One region of the Streptomyces sp. NPDC056883 genome, then DNA from elsewhere that is predicted to be linked to it. Evidence: predicted binding sites of a transcription regulator. Region 1 holds the regulator's gene; the other holds the start of a gene.
The links. The regulator HrcA, encoded in region 1, represses chaperone genes, less so after heat shock. The targets are predictions, from matches to a motif close to TTNGCACTCNGNNNNNCNGAGTGCNAA.

Region 1 (7,843 bases):
CACCCACCCTGACTCAGCCACCCACCCTGACCCACCACCCAGTCAGTCCGCCCCTGTGATGAACAGGCCCTGCCGAGTGGTCCGGAGGATGTCCGTGAGCGCCACACAGACCTTGATCGAGAACCGTCCGCCCACCGTGGCGACCCTCTTCCTGGAGCGCGTCGCCGCCACGCCCAACGGCGAGGCCTACCGCTATCCGGTGCCCGCCGCGGACGGCCGGGGCGGCCCGGACGACTGGAAGTCGCTCAGCTGGGGCCAGGCCGCCGAGCGGGTTTTCGCCATCGCGGCCGGACTCGTAGAGCTCGGGATCCAGCCGGAGCAGCGCGTCGCGCTGGCTTCCAACACCCGGGTCGAGTGGATCCTCGCGGACCTCGGCGTGATGTGCGCCGGCGGCGCCGTCACCACCATCTACCCGAGCACGAACGCCGAGGAATCGGCGTTCATCCTCTCCGACTCCGAGAGCCGGATCCTGATCGCCGAGGACGCCGCGCAGCTGGCCAAGGCCCGTGAGCGCCGCGCCGACCTGCCCGAGCTCGCCCACGTGGTGGTCGTCGAGGCCGCCGACGCGGTCCCGGCCGACGGCGACCCCGAGGGCTGGGTGCTCTCGCTGGCCGATCTGGAGGAGCGCGGCCGCGCGTACCTGGCCAAGCACCCCGAGGCGGTCAAGGAGCGGATCGCGGCCATCACCGCGGAGCAGCTCGCCACCCTCATCTACACCTCGGGCACCACCGGCCGGCCCAAGGGCGTGCGGCTGCCGCACGACAACTGGTCGTACATGGCCAAGGCCACCGTGGCCACCGGTCTGATCACCAAGGACGACGTCCAGTACCTCTGGCTGCCGCTCGCGCACGTCTTCGGCAAGGTGCTCACCTCCGGCCAGATCGAGGTCGGCCACGTCACCGCCGTCGACGGCCGCATCGACAAGATCATCGAGAACCTGCCGATCGTCCAGCCGACCTACATGGCGGCCGTTCCGCGCATCTTCGAGAAGGTCTACAACGGGGTCGCGGCCAAGGCCAGGGCCGGCGGCGGCGCCAAGTACAAGATCTTCCAGTGGTCCGTCGGCGTGGCCCGCGAGTACGCCAAGGTCACGCAGGACAACTTCCGCCGCACCGGCCGGGCCAGCGCCCCGATGGGCCTCGCCACCAAGCACAAGATCGCCGACGCGCTCGTCTTCTCCAAGCTCCGCGAGGCCTTCGGCGGCAACCTGCGCGCCGCCGTCTCCGGCGCCTCCGCCCTCGCCCCCGAGATCGGCTACTTCTTCTCCGGCGCGGGCATCCACATCCTGGAGGGCTACGGGCTCACCGAGTCCAGCGCGGCCTCCTTCGTCAACCCCGGCGAGGCCTACCGCACCGGCACCGTCGGCAAGCCGCTCCCCGGCACCGAGGTCCGCATCGCCGACGACGGCGAGGTGCTCCTGCGCGGCCCCGGCATCATGCAGGGCTACCACCAGCAGCCCGAGAAGACCGCCGAGGTGCTGGAGGCCGACGGCTGGCTGCACACGGGCGACATCGGCGAGCTCTCCGCCGACGGCTACCTGCGCATCACCGACCGCAAGAAGGACCTGATCAAGACCTCGGGCGGCAAGTACGTCGCCCCGGCGGAGATCGAGGGCCAGTTCAAGGCGCTCTGCCCCTACGTCTCCAGCATCGTCGTCCACGGCGCCGACCGGAACTTCTGCTCCGCGCTCATCGCCCTCGACGAGCCCTCCATCCTGGTCTGGGCCGCCGAGAGCGGCCTGGAGGGCAAGACGTACTCCCAGGTCCTGGCCGCCCCCGAGACCAACCGCCTCATCGAGACCTACGTCCAGACCCTCAACGAGGGCCTCCAGCGCTGGCAGACGGTCAAGAAGTTCCGCCTCCTGCCGCGTGACCTCGACGTGGAGCACGGGGACCTCACCCCGAGCCTCAAGCTGAAGCGGCCGGTCGTCGAGCGCGAGTTCAAGCACCTCATCGACGAGATGTACGAGGGCTCCCGCGAGGCGTAGCACCGGGCGCGGCCCGGGGTCCCGCGCGGGACCGTAAACGACCTTGGGGCAGTGCGGGACAATGGGCCCATGCCTTCCGCACTGCCCGACGGTGAACCCATGCCCGAAGACGGCTCGCTGCCGCTCCACGCCCTGGCGGGAGCCGGGGAGCGGCCGCTCGGGTTCTACCTGCACGTTCCGTACTGCGCCACGCGCTGCGGATACTGCGACTTCAACACCTACACGGCCACCGAGCTGCGGGGCACCGGCGGCGTGCTCGCCTCCCGGGAGAACTACGCCGACACCCTGATCGACGAGATCAGGCTCGCGCGGAAGGTGCTCGGGGACGACCCCAGGGCCGTACGGACCGTCTTCGTGGGCGGCGGCACGCCCACGCTGCTGCCCGCCGGCGACCTCGTACGGATGCTCGCGGCGATCCGCGAGGAATTCGGGCTGGCCGAGGACGCCGAGATCACCACCGAGGCCAATCCGGAGTCCGTGAACCCGGAGTACCTGGCCGAGCTGCGCGCGGGCGGCTTCAACCGCATCTCCTTCGGCATGCAGAGCGCGAAGCAGCACGTCCTGAAGGTGCTCGACCGCACGCACACCCCCGGGCGGCCCGAGGCCTGCGTCGCGGAGGCGCGGGCGGCGGGTTTCGAGCACGTGAACCTGGACCTGATCTACGGGACGCCGGGGGAGTCGGACGAGGACTGGCGCGCATCGCTGTCGGCGGCGCTGGGGGCCGGGCCCGATCACATCAGCGCCTACGCGCTGATCGTGGAGGAGGGCACCCAGCTCGCGCGGCGGATCCGGCGGGGCGAGGTCCCGATGACGGACGACGACGTCCACGCGGACCGGTACCTGATCCTCGACTCGGTGATGGCCGACGCGGGGTACTCCTGGTACGAGGTCTCGAACTGGGCCACCTCCGAGGCCGGGCGGTGCCTGCACAACGAGCTGTACTGGCGCGGCGCCGACTGGTGGGGGGCCGGGCCCGGAGCGCACTCGCACGTGGGCGGGGTGCGGTGGTGGAACGTGAAGCATCCCGGTGCGTATGCGGCGGCGCTGGCGGAGGGGCGGTCGCCCGGGGCGGGGCGGGAGCTCCTCTCGGAGGAGGACCGGCGGGTGGAGCGGATCCTGCTGGAGCTCCGGCTCGTGGACGGGGTCCCGCTGTCCCTGCTGGCCCCTGCGGGGCTGGCGGCGGCCGGGCGCGCCCTGGCCGACGGGCTCCTCGAAGCCGGCCCGTACGCGGCCGGCAGGGCCGTCCTGACCCTGCGGGGTCGGCTCCTGGCCGACGCGGTGGTCCGCGACCTGGTCGACTGACCCCGTCCGGGGGCTCAACCCTGCGGGGCGAAGTCCCCTACCCGCCCTTCGCCCGTTCCCCGGGCTCCGCCCGGACCCGTTGCCGGGTGCGGCGCCGTTGCCGGGGGCCAGCCCCCGGACCCCCGCTCCTCAAACGCCGGAGGGGCTGGATGTGGCTGGGGCTGGATTGCCCGGAGGGCAGTTCCAGCCTCGCCGGCGTTTGAGGAGCGGGGGTCCGGGCGGAGCCCGGGGAACGGTGGAAGGGCGGGTAGGGGACTTCGCCCGCAGGGCCGTGTGTTCCGGGCTACGCCGTCACGTGGTCGATCAGGTGCTCCACCGCGCCCAGGAGGGTGGGCTCCAGGTCCTTGTACGAGGTCACGCGGGACAGGATGTGCTGCCAGGCGGCTCCGGTGTTCTCCGGCCAGCCCAGGGCACGGCAGATGCCCGTCTTCCAGTCCTGGCCGGGCGGGATCACCGGCCAGGCGCGGATGCCCAGGGCCGAGGGCTTCACCGCCTGCCAGACGTCCACGTACGGGTGGCCCACGATCAGGACGTGCGGGGAGGTCACCGAGGCGGCGATGCGGGACTCCTTGGAGCCCGGGACCAGGTGGTCCACCAGGATGCCCAGCCGGGCGTCGGCGGCGGGGGCGAAGTCCGCGACCACCGACGGGAGGTCGTCGATGCCCTCCAGGTACTCCACCACGACGCCCTCGATGCGCAGGTCGTCGCCCCACACCCGTTCGACGAGTTCGGCGTCGTGGCGGCCCTCCACGTAGATCCGGCCCGCCCGGGCCACCCGTGCCCGGGCCCCGGGGACGGCGAGGGAGCCCGAGGCCGTACGGGCCGGGGCGGCCGGCCCCCGCGCCGGGCGGGTCAGGGTCACCACCGCGCCGTCCAGGAGGAAACCGCGGGGTTCGAGGGGGAAGACGCGGCGCTTGCCGAAGCGGTCCTCCAGGGTGACCGTGCCCGCCTCGCAGGCCACCACCGCGCCGCAGAAGTCCGTACCCGCCACCTCGACCACCAGATCGGGATCGGCCGGCACCTCCGGCACGGGCTTGGCGCGCTTCCACTGCGGGGTCAGGTCGGGGGAGTACTCACGCATCCGGCCGAGGGTAGGAGAGCGGGCCGTCTCAGGTGTCCGACACGCCGAAACGGGCCGCCAGTGTGTCGCGTTGGGCACGTACGAAGGCCGCGTCGACCACCGCTCCGTGACCCGGTACGTACAGAGCGTCGTCCCCGCCCAGGGCGAGGAGCCGGTCCAGGGCCGCCGGCCACTGCCGCGGCACCGCGTCCGGACCCGCCTGCGGCTCGCCCGATTCCTCGACCAGGTCCCCGCAGAAGACCACCTCGCGCTCACCGGGCACGAAGGCGGCCAGATCGTACCGGGTGTGCCCCGGGCCCACGTTCGCCAGCAGCACCTGCACCCCGCCCAGGTCGAGCGTCCACTCGCCCGACACCAGGTGCCGGGGGAGCACCAGCAGATCCGCCGCCTCGGCCGCCTCGGCCGCCGCCAGGCCGTGCCGGACCGCGTCCGCCCGCAGCTCGTCCCGGCTCACGGAGAGCAGGGCGTCCAGCCCGACCGGACCGTAGACCTCGGCCCCCGCGAACGCCGCACCGCCCAACACGTGGTCGAAATGTCCGTGTGTGAATGCGAGATGGGTCACGCGCCGGCCCGCCAGCCACTCCGCTTCGGTGCGCACCAGCGCCCCTTCGCGCAGGGAGGACCCGGGGTCGATCAGAAGGGCGGAATCCTCGCCCACCACCAGTCCCACGGTGCAGTCCCACACCGGCAGGCGTCGCCGGCCGGCCCGTTCGGTGAGCCGTTCCCAGCCCGCCTCTTCCCAACGCACGTCCATGCCGCGACGCTACCTTGGCGGGCCGCCCTTGCTAGGGGTGTACCACCCCGCCGTACACTGACCGGGGGATCTCTGGCACTCGAACGCTCAGAGTGCCAACAGACCGAGTCGGTCGAAGCAACGGACGACGGAAACGATGGAGGTGTGCGCGATGCTCAGCGAACGCAGACTCGAAGTGCTGCGCGCCATCGTCCAGGACTACGTCGGGACGGAGGAGCCGGTCGGCTCCAAGGCGCTCACCGAGCGGCACCGGCTCGGCGTCTCGCCCGCCACCGTGCGCAACGACATGGCCGTGCTGGAGGACGAGGGCTACATCGCCCAGCCCCACACCAGCGCCGGCCGGATCCCCACCGACAAGGGCTACCGCCTCTTCGTCGACAAGCTGGCGGGGGTCAAACCGCTGTCGACGCCCGAGCGCCGGGCCATCCAGAACTTCCTCGACGGGGCCGTGGACCTCGACGACGTCGTCGGCCGTACGGTGCGGCTGCTCGCGCAGCTCACCCGGCAGGTCGCCGTCGTCCAGTACCCGTCGCTCACCCGCTCCACCGTCCGGCACGTCGAGCTGCTCTCGCTGGCCCCGGCCCGCCTGATGCTCGTCCTCATCACGGACACCGGCCGGGTCGAGCAGCGGCTCGTCGACTGCCAGGCCCCCTTCGGGGAGGCCTCGCTCGCGGACCTGCGGGCCCGCCTCAACAGCCGTGTCGTCGGCCGCCGGTTCACCGACGTGCCGCCGCTGGTGAAGGACCTTCCGGAGTCCTTCGAGAACGAGGACCGGGTGACGGTGCGAGCCGTCCTCGACACCCTTCTCGAAACGCTGGTCGAGGAGGCGGAGGAGCGGCTGATGATCGGCGGCACCGCCAACCTCACCCGCTTCGGACACGATTTTCCCCTGACGATCAGGCCGGTGCTCGAAGCGCTGGAGGAGCAGGTCGTGCTCCTCAAGCTGCTGGGCGAGGCCAGTGAGTCGGGAATGGCCGTAAAGATCGGGCATGAGAACGCCTACGAGGGACTGAACTCCACGTCCGTCGTCTCGGTCGGCTACGGTTCGGGCGGCGAAGCAGTCGCCAAACTCGGCGTGGTCGGACCGACCCGCATGGACTACCCCGGAACGATGGGAGCGGTACGCGCAGTGGCACGTTACGTCGGACAGATCCTGGCGGAGTCGTAAGTGGCCACGGACTACTACGCCGTTCTCGGCGTGCGCCGCGACGCATCGCAGGACGAGATCAAGAAGGCATTCCGGCGGCTCGCCCGCGAGCTGCACCCGGATGTGAACCCCGATCCCAAGACGCAAGAGCGTTTCAAGGAGATCAACGCCGCCTACGAGGTCCTCTCGGACCCGCAGAAGAAGCAGGTCTTCGACCTCGGCGGCGACCCGCTGTCCTCCTCGGGCGGCGGCGGAGCCGGCGGCTTCGGAGCGGGCGGCTTCGGCAACTTCTCCGACATCATGGACGCCTTCTTCGGCCAGTCCTCGCAGCGCGGACCGCGCTCGCGGACCCGCCGCGGCCAGGACGCCATGATCCGCCTCGACCTGGAACTGGACGAGGCGGCCTTCGGCACGACCAAGGACATCCAGGTCGACACGGCCGTCGTCTGCACCACCTGTTCCGGCGAGGGTGCCGCCCCCGGCACCTCGGCGCAGACGTGTGACATGTGCCGCGGCCGCGGTGAGGTCTCGCAGGTCACCCGGTCCTTCCTGGGCCAGGTCATGACCTCGCGGCCCTGCCCGCAGTGCCAGGGCTTCGGCACCGTGGTCCCGACCCCGTGCCCCGAGTGCGCGGGCGACGGCCGGGTCCGCTCCCGCCGCAGCCTCACCGTCAAGATCCCGGCCGGCGTCGAGAACGGCACCCGGATCCAGCTCGCGGGCGAGGGCGAGGTCGGCCCCGGCGGCGGCCCCGCCGGCGACCTGTACGTGGAGATCCACGAGCTGCCGCACCCGACGTTCCAGCGGCGCGGGGACGACCTGCACTGCACGGTCACCATCCCGATGACGGCGGCGGCCCTGGGCACCAAGTGCCCGCTGGAGACGCTGGACGGCCTGGAGGAGATCGACATCCGGCCCGGCACCGGGTCCGGGCAGGCGATCCCGCTGCACGGACGCGGCGTCACCCACCTGCGCGGCGGCGGGCGCGGCGACCTGATCGTGCACGTCGAGGTCACCACCCCGGGCAAGCTGGACGCGCAGCAGGAGGACCTGCTGCGCCAGCTGGCCAAGCTGCGCGGCGAGGAGCGGCCGATGGGCCAGTTCGCGCCGGGCCAGCAAGGCCTGTTCAGCCGCCTGAAGGACGCCTTCAACGGGCGCTGAGCAGCGCGCGCAGCAGCGTACGAGAACACCTGCGAGCCTGGTCCGGGAATCCCCGGACCGGGCTCGCGGCATGCGGGGCGGCGGGGCGGCGGCGGTATTCGGGCACCCCGGTGAACGGGACTATGCCAGGCGAATGCCGTGATTCGGTCCCGTGAGCGGGACATGGCACGATGCAGCTCATGTCCTCCGCACCGAACGGTCTCTTCGCGTACCCGATCGTGCAGGCGCCCATGGCGGGCGGCGCGTCCTGCCCGCCGCTCGCGGCCGCCGTGTGCGAAGCGGGCGGACTGGGATTCCTCGCCGGCGGCTACAAGACCGCCGACGGCATGTACCAGGAGATCAAGCGGCTGCGCGCGCTCACCCGCCGCCCCTTCGGCGTCAACCTCTTCCTGCCGCAGTCCTCCCACGTGGACC
Region 2 (7,843 bases), on a different contig from region 1:
TGCTGCTGAAGGCGAGCATGAAGACCACCCCGGTCAGGAGGTGGCCGGCCCACCCGCCCAGCGTGTCGCTGAGCGCGGTCTGCGTCAGGTCCGCACCCTGGCGGCCCGACAGCTCCGGGTTGGTGACGAGGACGATGAAGGCCGTCATCGTGCAGACGAGGAGGGTGTCGAAGAAGACGCCGAGGGACTGTACGAGGCCCTGCTTGACCGGGTGAGAGACCTCGGCGGCGGCGCCCGCGTTCGGGGCGGAGCCGAGACCCGCCTCGTTGGAGAACATGCCGCGCCGGATGCCCTGCTGGATCGCCGCGCCGATGCCGCCGGCCGCCAGCTCGCGGAAGCCGAAGGCCCCGCCGACGATGTCCGCGATGACCCGGGGGAACTCGGTGATGTTGAGGAGGACCACCGCCGCGCCGAGCAGCAGGTAGACGATCGCCATGACCGGGACCAGGACCGTGGTGACGGACGAGATCCGCTTGACCCCGCCGAAGACGGCCAGACCCAGCAGCGCGGCCAGCAGCACACCCAGCGCGGGGCCGAACCAGTTCGACCCGTCCGCGTCGGCCAGCGAGCCGGAGGCCACGGCGGTGATGGTGTTGGCCTGCACGGCGTTGAAGACGAAGCCGAAGGTGACGGTGATCGTCACCGCGAAGAGCACCCCGAGCCAGCGTTTACCGAGCGCCCGCTGCATGTAGTACGCGGGGCCGCCCCGGTAGGCGCCGCCGGCGTTGCGCACCTTGTAGAGCTGGGCGAGGGCCGATTCCACGAAGGCGGAGGCCGCGCCGATCAGCGCCATCATCCACATCCAGAAGACGGCGCCCGCGCCGCCCAGGGTGATGGCGGCGGCGACACCGGCGATGTTGCCGGTACCGACGCGCGCGGCGGCCGAGATCGTGAAGGCGCCGAAGGACGAGACCTGCTTGCGACCGTCGGCGCGCGGCGGGGTCTTCTCCTTCAGCACCCGGAACATCTCGGGAAGCAGGCGCAGCTGCACACCCCGGGAGCGGACCGTGAAGTACAGGCCCGCACCGACCACCAGCGGAATCAGCAGGTAGGTCCAGAGGTGATCGTTGACGTTGACGATCACCGAATCCAGAGTGTCCATGATGCGAAGTCTCCCCGGGGCGGAAGGCCCACGGACAGGGACCTACGTCCGTCGCCGAAGGGACGGAAGGCCCCTACTGCCCGCCCTTCGCCCCCTCCTCACCCCTCGGAGCAACCGGCTCGGCAACCGGCCCGTTCGGCAGGACCGGAGCACCCCGACGGCTAGAGGCCCCGGGCCGCCGCGATGAAGGCGCGGATGAGTTCCGGGGACTTGATCCCGCGCTCGCTCTCCACGCCGCTGGACACGTCCACCCCCCACGCCCCGGTGACGGCAAGGGCCTCGCCCACGTTCGCCGGCGTCAGCCCACCCGCCAGGAGCCAGCGCCCCGCGGGCGCGCTGAACTCCGGCGAGCCCCAGTTCCACGGCTTGCCGGAGCCGGGGTCCGGGGCGTCGAGGAGCAGCAGGTCCTCCCCGTACTCCCCGCAGCGCTCCACGTGCTGCGCCGTCGCCCGCAGCAGGGTGCGCCCCTCGGCGCGCAGCGCCGCGAAGTCCTCCGGGCCCTCCTCGCCGTGCAGCTGCACGCCCCGTACGCCGCTCTCCTCCGCGAACCGCCGCACCTCGGCGACGGACTGCCCCCGGAACACCCCCACGGTCAGCACCCCGTCGGGCACCCCCGCAGCCAGCTCACGCGCCGTCTCGGCATCGACCGTACGCGGGCTCCCGGGCGCGAAGACGAAGCCGACGGCATCGGCTCCGGCGGCCACGGCCACCTCGACGTCGTGCGCGGTCCGCAGCCCGCAGATCTTGATGAACACGTCGCTCACGTCACTCATACCGGCAGTCAACCAGTTCGGGCGCGGGCGCCGGAGGACAGTCCCGCATCGCGGGCGGGGACGGGCTCAACCATCCGGGCGCTCCCGGGCGTGTACGTACCGGAAGCAGGGGACAGAAACGAGGGGGGACGGGGATGGGGATGCGGACGGGGATGGGAAAGGGAACGGGCGACGCGGAGAGGCCCGCGCGGGACGGCTGGTGGCGGTCCCCGGGACGGGCCGTCGCCGCCGCGGTGGCGCCCGCGCTCGCCGCCGGGCTGGCGCTCGCGGCCGGCTGGGCCGGAGCGACCGGTTGGCTGGGAGACGGATGGCTCGGGGACGGGTGGGTCGCCCTCTTCGGGCTCTTCTTACCCCTGTCCGGCCTCGCCCTGCACACCTACGCCCAGGCCGAGCGCCGGGGCTCGGCCCTCGCCGTCCTGGCCGGGTTGCCCGCGGTCGTCGGCGTGTTCATCGCCCTGATGGGCGTGGACGACCTGGTGCTACGGGAGCGGGGAGTCGAGGTCACGTGCGTGGTCAGGGAGGTGGCCTCCCGGGTCGAGACGGATTCCGCCTTCCAGCCCGAGGGCCAACGCGTCACCCGCACCACCGTGTACGACCACCGGCTCGACTGCCCGCCGGGCGCTCCCGCCCTGCTGACCCGGGAGCAGAAGATCGCGAAGGCCGGCGAGGAGCTGCGGCTGGTCTACGACCCGCAGGGCCGGGTGGAGTCGGAGAGGGCCTCGGACCTGCACGCCTGGGGGCTGCGCACCGCGATCCTCACCGCGGTCGGGTGCGCAGCCCTGCTGGGAGCACTCGGTGCCCTCCGCAGGGACCGGTGAGCCCTGCGTGACCCCGTCACCGTCACCGTCACCCGCGATCAGCTCCGCGTCTCCTCGCGGCGTCCAAGAGCGGCCGCATCGGGTACGACGAGCAGCTTGCCGGTGGTACGCCGAGCCTCCAGATCGCTGTGGGCCCGGGCCGCCTCGGACAATGCGTAGCGGCCCGTCACGGTGACCTCGAGCGCCTTCGAGCGCACCCACTCGAACACATCGGCGGCCCGTCGCAGCAGTTCGGACCGATCGGCGATGAAGTCCCCGAGGCTGGGCCGGATCAGGGTCAGCGAACCGCCGTGGGCGAGCCGAATCGGATCGAACGGCGGCACGGAGCCACTTGCCGCGCCGAAGAGCACGAGATGGCCGCGGGTGCGCAGGCTGGCGAGGCTCGCATCGAAGGTGTGCGCGCCGACGCCGTCGAAGACAACCGGCAGCCCCTGACCGCCGTTGAGCCGCCTCACCTCGGCTGCGAGATCGTCGACCGCGGAGGAAAGGATCACCTCGGCGGCCCCGGCACGCTTCGCCAGCTCGGCCTTCGCCGTGGTCGACGTCGTGCCGATCACCCTGCCCCCGAGATGGGTGATGAGCTGGGTCAAAAGCAGCCCCATGCCACCGGCAGCCGCATGCACGAGCACCGTGTCGCCTCCCTGAACCGGGTAGGCGTCCTTGATGAGATAGTGCGCGGTCATGCCTTGGAGGAGCACGGCGGCGGCGGTCTCGAAGCCGATGTCGTCGGGCAGCGGCACCAGCCGGGAGGAGTCCACGACGGCCCGCTCGGCATACGTGCCGGGAATCTCCACCCAGCCGACCCGGTCCCCGACCGCGACGTCAGTGACGCCGGGTCCGACTTCGACGACCGTGCCGGCGCCCTCAGAGCCCGGGGTGAAGGGCAGCGGGAGGCTGTACCGGCCTTCGCGGTAGTAGACGTCGAGGAAGTTGACCCCGGATGCGGCGACCTCCACGACCGCCTCGCCCGGACCCGGCCGCGGCTGGTCCACCTCGGCCTCCCGCAGCACCTCGGGACCGCCCACTTCGTACACCTGAATCGCGCGCATGACTCCCCCATAACGGCTCACCCCCCACCAACCCCGTTGGTAGCGGTTAACGGCTCATCCCCCACCAACCCCGTTGATCGCGATCCGATTCCCGGCAAGCAGACCAACCCGCCGCTTCCGCCGCTTCAACGCGCCGCGGAAACGCCCGAGGGCGGCACCCCCTCCGTCAGGAAGGGGTGCCGCCCTCGGTACGTGAAGAACAGCCGATCTACCTTCGGGCCGGAGCCCGGGGGTGGATCAGAAGTCCATGTCGCCGCCCGGCATGCCGCCGCCGGCAGCGGCGCCGGCCTTCTCGGGCTTGTCGGCGATGACGGCCTCGGTGGTGAGGAAGAGGGCCGCGATCGACGCCGCGTTCTGCAGGGCAGAGCGGGTGACCTTCGCCGGGTCGATGATGCCCTGGGCGATCATGTCGACGTACTCGCCGGTCGCGGCGTTCAGGCCCCAACCGATCTGCAGGTTGCGGACCTTCTCCACGACGACGCCACCCTCGAGACCACCGTTGACGGCGATCTGCTTGAGCGGGGCCTCCAGCGCGAGCTTGACGGCGTTGGCGCCGGTCGCCTCGTCGCCGGTGAGCTCGAGCTTCTCGAAGACCGAGGAGGCCTGCAGCAGGGCCACGCCGCCACCGGCGACGATGCCCTCTTCGACGGCCGCCTTCGCGTTGCGAACGGCGTCCTCGATGCGGTGCTTGCGCTCCTTGAGCTCGACCTCGGTCGCGGCGCCGGCCTTGATGACCGCAACACCGCCGGCGAGCTTCGCCAGGCGCTCCTGCAGCTTCTCGCGGTCGTAGTCCGAGTCGGAGTTCTCGATCTCGGCGCGGATCTGGTTGACGCGACCCTGGACCTGGTCGCTGTCACCGGCACCGTCGACGATGGTGGTCTCGTCCTTGGTGATGACGACCTTGCGGGCGCGGCCGAGCAGGTCGAGACCGGCGTTCTCGAGCTTGAGGCCGACCTCCTCGGAGATGACCGTGCCGCCCGTGAGGATGGCGATGTCGCCGAGCATGGCCTTGCGACGGTCACCGAAGCCCGGGGCCTTGACGGCGACGGACTTGAAGGTGCCGCGGATCTTGTTGACGACGAGGGTGGAGAGCGCCTCGCCCTCGACGTCCTCGGCGATGATCAGCAGCGGCTTGCCGGACTGCATGACCTTCTCCAGGAGCGGCAGCAGGTCCTTGACCGAGCCGATCTTGGAGTTGACGATCAGGATGTACGGGTCGTCGAGGGACGACTCCATGCGCTCCATGTCGGTGGCGAAGTACGCCGAGATGTAGCCCTTGTCGAAGCGCATGCCCTCGGTGAGCTCGAGCTCCAGGCCGAAGGTCTGCGACTCCTCGACCGTGATGACGCCTTCCTTGCCGACCTTGTCCATGGCCTCGGCGATGAGCTCGCCGATCTGGGTGTCGGCGGCGGAGATGGAGGCCGTGGAAGCGATCTGCTCCTTGGTCTCGACGTCCTTGGCCTGCGCCAGCAGGGCGGCGGAGACGGCCTCGACGGCCTTCTCGATACCGCGCTTGAGGGCCATCGGGTTCGCACCGGCGGCCACGTTGCGCAGGCCCTCGCGGACGAGCGCCTGGGCGAGAACGGTGGCGGTGGTCGTACCGTCGCCGGCGACGTCGTCCGTCTTCTTGGCGACTTCCTTGACCAGCTCGGCGCCGATCTTCTCGTACGGGTCCTCGAGCTCGATCTCCTTGGCGATGGAGACACCATCGTTGGTGATCGTGGGGGCGCCCCACTTCTTCTCAAGGACGACGTTGCGACCCTTGGGGCCAAGGGTGACCTTGACGGCGTCGGCGAGCTGGTTCATCCCACGCTCGAGGCCGCGGCGGGCCTCCTCGTCGAACGCAATGATCTTGGCCATCTGAAGTGGTCCTCCCGGACAGCGGTGGATTGCTCCCGGACCGCGCCCGCGCCCGCGACGGACGGCCTGCGTGCCCGGCGGTTCCTTCCCACCGGACCCTGCGGGCCTCACCGACCCGGTCCTCGTTTAGTAGCACTCTCACTCGGAGAGTGCTAACGCCAATGATTAGCACTCGACCCCCCCGAGTGCAAGCGGCTTCGGGCAACCCGGGATGAACACCCAGACGCCGCAAGGGCGCCGGAGCCGCCACGCACGAGGGGCCCGCATCCCGTGTCCAGGATGTGGGCCCCTCGTACATATGCCGTTGTGCCGTCGTGCGCGGCCGCTGTGCGCGGCCCCGTACGTGTCGGTGGTCGATCGCGGTCGGACTAGCCGGCGGCGAGCTTGACCATGTCCGCCTGCGGACCCTTCTGGCCCTGCGAGATCTCGAATTCGACCCGCTGACCCTCTTCAAGGGTGCGGTACCCGTCCATCTGGATGGCGCTGTAGTGGACGAACACATCCGCACCACCGTCGACCGCGATGAAGCCGTAGCCCTTCTCCGCGTTGAACCACTTGACGGTGCCCTGAGCCATGCCTAACTCCCCTATTACTGGCCCTTGCGCGGGACCGCACTTCGCGGTCCCGGGTCAGAACTTGCGCCGGAACGCCTCGACCGGGGCTGAATGTATCCGCACGGCTGCTGTCTGCAACAGGTCATTCCGACGAGAATTCTGGACACGGCAAAAGATTGAAATAGGGTGAAAACCAGGAATATTCCAGGGCAACTCGGGCCGGACAAACGCCGCCAACGACCCATAGCGCACTTGCATGTTGACTCAATGTCAACCCTCACGCGACCCGCTCATATGCGGCGGGCAAGAACAGCGGAGGGGACTTCCCCAACTCTACCGCGCCCAACCAAGCAGAATTGCCCCCTCCGTTTGGTAACGGAGGGGGCAATTCAGTTTCTACGAGGTCTCACGAAGCCCTACGAAGTCTCCCGAAGGCCCGAGAAGGCCCACGAAGTCCCGCGAAGGCTCAGCAGCCGCCCGCGACGGCGGGGATGATCGAGACGCCGGCGCCGTCCGGAGTGGACGTCTGCAGCCCGCCCTCGAAGCGCACGTCGTCGTCGTTCACGTAGACGTTGACGAAGCGGCGCAGCTTGCCCTGGTCGTCCAGGACGCGCGCGGCGATGCCGGGGTGGCTGGCCTCCAGGGACTGGATGACCTCTTCGAGGGTCGCGCCCTCGGCGGAGACCTCGGCCTGGCCGCCGGTGTAGGTGCGCAGGATGGTGGGGATGCGGACGTTGACGCTCATGGCGCTACTGCCTTTCCGGTGTGCAGGGAGAGAGATCAGGCCAGGTTGGCGGCGCGGAACGCGTCCAGGCTGGGCCGGATGGTGGCGGTCTGGCCACCACCTTCGGCCACCGCCTCCAGGGTCTTGAGGCCGTCACCGGTGTTCAGGATCACGGTGGTCAGCGTGGGGTCGAGGTGCCCGTCCTCGATGAGCTTCTTCGTCACGCCGACGGTCACGCCGCCCGCGGTCTCGGCGAAGATGCCCTCGGTCTGGGCGAGGATCTTGATGGCCTCGACGACCTGCTCGTCGTTGACGTCCTCGACGAAGCCGCCGGTGCGGCGCGCGATGTCCAGGACGTACGGGCCGTCCGCCGGGTTGCCGATGGCCAGCGACTTGGCGATGGTGTTCGGCTTCTGCGGGCGGACCACCTCGTGACCGGCCTTGAAGGCGGTCGAGACGGGCGAGCAGCCCTCGGCCTGGGCGCCGAAGATCTTGTACGGCTTGTCCTCGACGAGGCCGAGCTTGATCAGCTCCTGCAGACCCTTGTCGATCTTCGTGAGCTGCGAGCCGGACGCGATCGGGATGACGATCTGGTCGGGCAGCTGCCAGCCGAGCTGCTCGCAGATCTCGTACGCCAGGGTCTTGGAACCCTCGCCGTAGTACGGGCGCAGGTTGACGTTGACGAAGCCCCAGCCCTCGCCCAGCGGGTCGCCGATGAGCTCGGAGCAGAAGCGGTTGACGTCGTCGTAGTTGCCCTCGATGCCGACCAGGTCGCCACCGTAGACACCGGCCATGACGACCTTGCCCTGCTCCAGGTCGTGCGGGATGAACACGCAGGAGCGGAAGCCGGCGCGGGCGGCCGCGGCGCCGACGGCGCCGGCCAGGTTGCCGGTGGAGGAGCAGGAGAGGGTGGTGAAGCCGAAGGCGCGGGCGGCCTCGACGGCGATGGCCACGACGCGGTCC

Region 2: groL (chaperonin GroEL) is a predicted target of HrcA. The motif match lies at 5,768-5,794, and genes of this name have one in related genera.

The regions. Positions count from the first base shown of each region.
Region 1 is NZ_JBHUBS010000004.1:133,087-140,929, forward strand. It holds gene ACFRU2_RS12450 (AMP-dependent synthetase/ligase) at 95-1,987, shown strand; gene hemW (radical SAM family heme chaperone HemW) at 2,057-3,289, shown strand; gene ACFRU2_RS12460 (DUF3097 domain-containing protein) at 3,573-4,370, opposite strand; gene ACFRU2_RS12465 (MBL fold metallo-hydrolase) at 4,399-5,124, opposite strand; gene hrcA (heat-inducible transcriptional repressor HrcA) at 5,276-6,292, shown strand; gene dnaJ (molecular chaperone DnaJ) at 6,293-7,429, shown strand; gene ACFRU2_RS12480 (nitronate monooxygenase) at 7,609-7,843, shown strand, end outside.
Region 2 is NZ_JBHUBS010000021.1:25,952-33,794, forward strand. It holds gene ACFRU2_RS35005 (alanine/glycine:cation symporter family protein) at 1-1,102, opposite strand, end outside; gene ACFRU2_RS35010 (phosphoribosylanthranilate isomerase) at 1,264-1,875, opposite strand; gene ACFRU2_RS35015 (hypothetical protein) at 2,028-2,693, shown strand; gene ACFRU2_RS35020 (quinone oxidoreductase family protein) at 2,732-3,742, opposite strand; gene groL (chaperonin GroEL) at 3,980-5,602, opposite strand; gene ACFRU2_RS35030 (cold-shock protein) at 5,971-6,177, opposite strand; gene ACFRU2_RS35035 (ubiquitin-like small modifier protein 1) at 6,623-6,901, opposite strand; gene thrC (threonine synthase) at 6,937-7,843, opposite strand, start outside.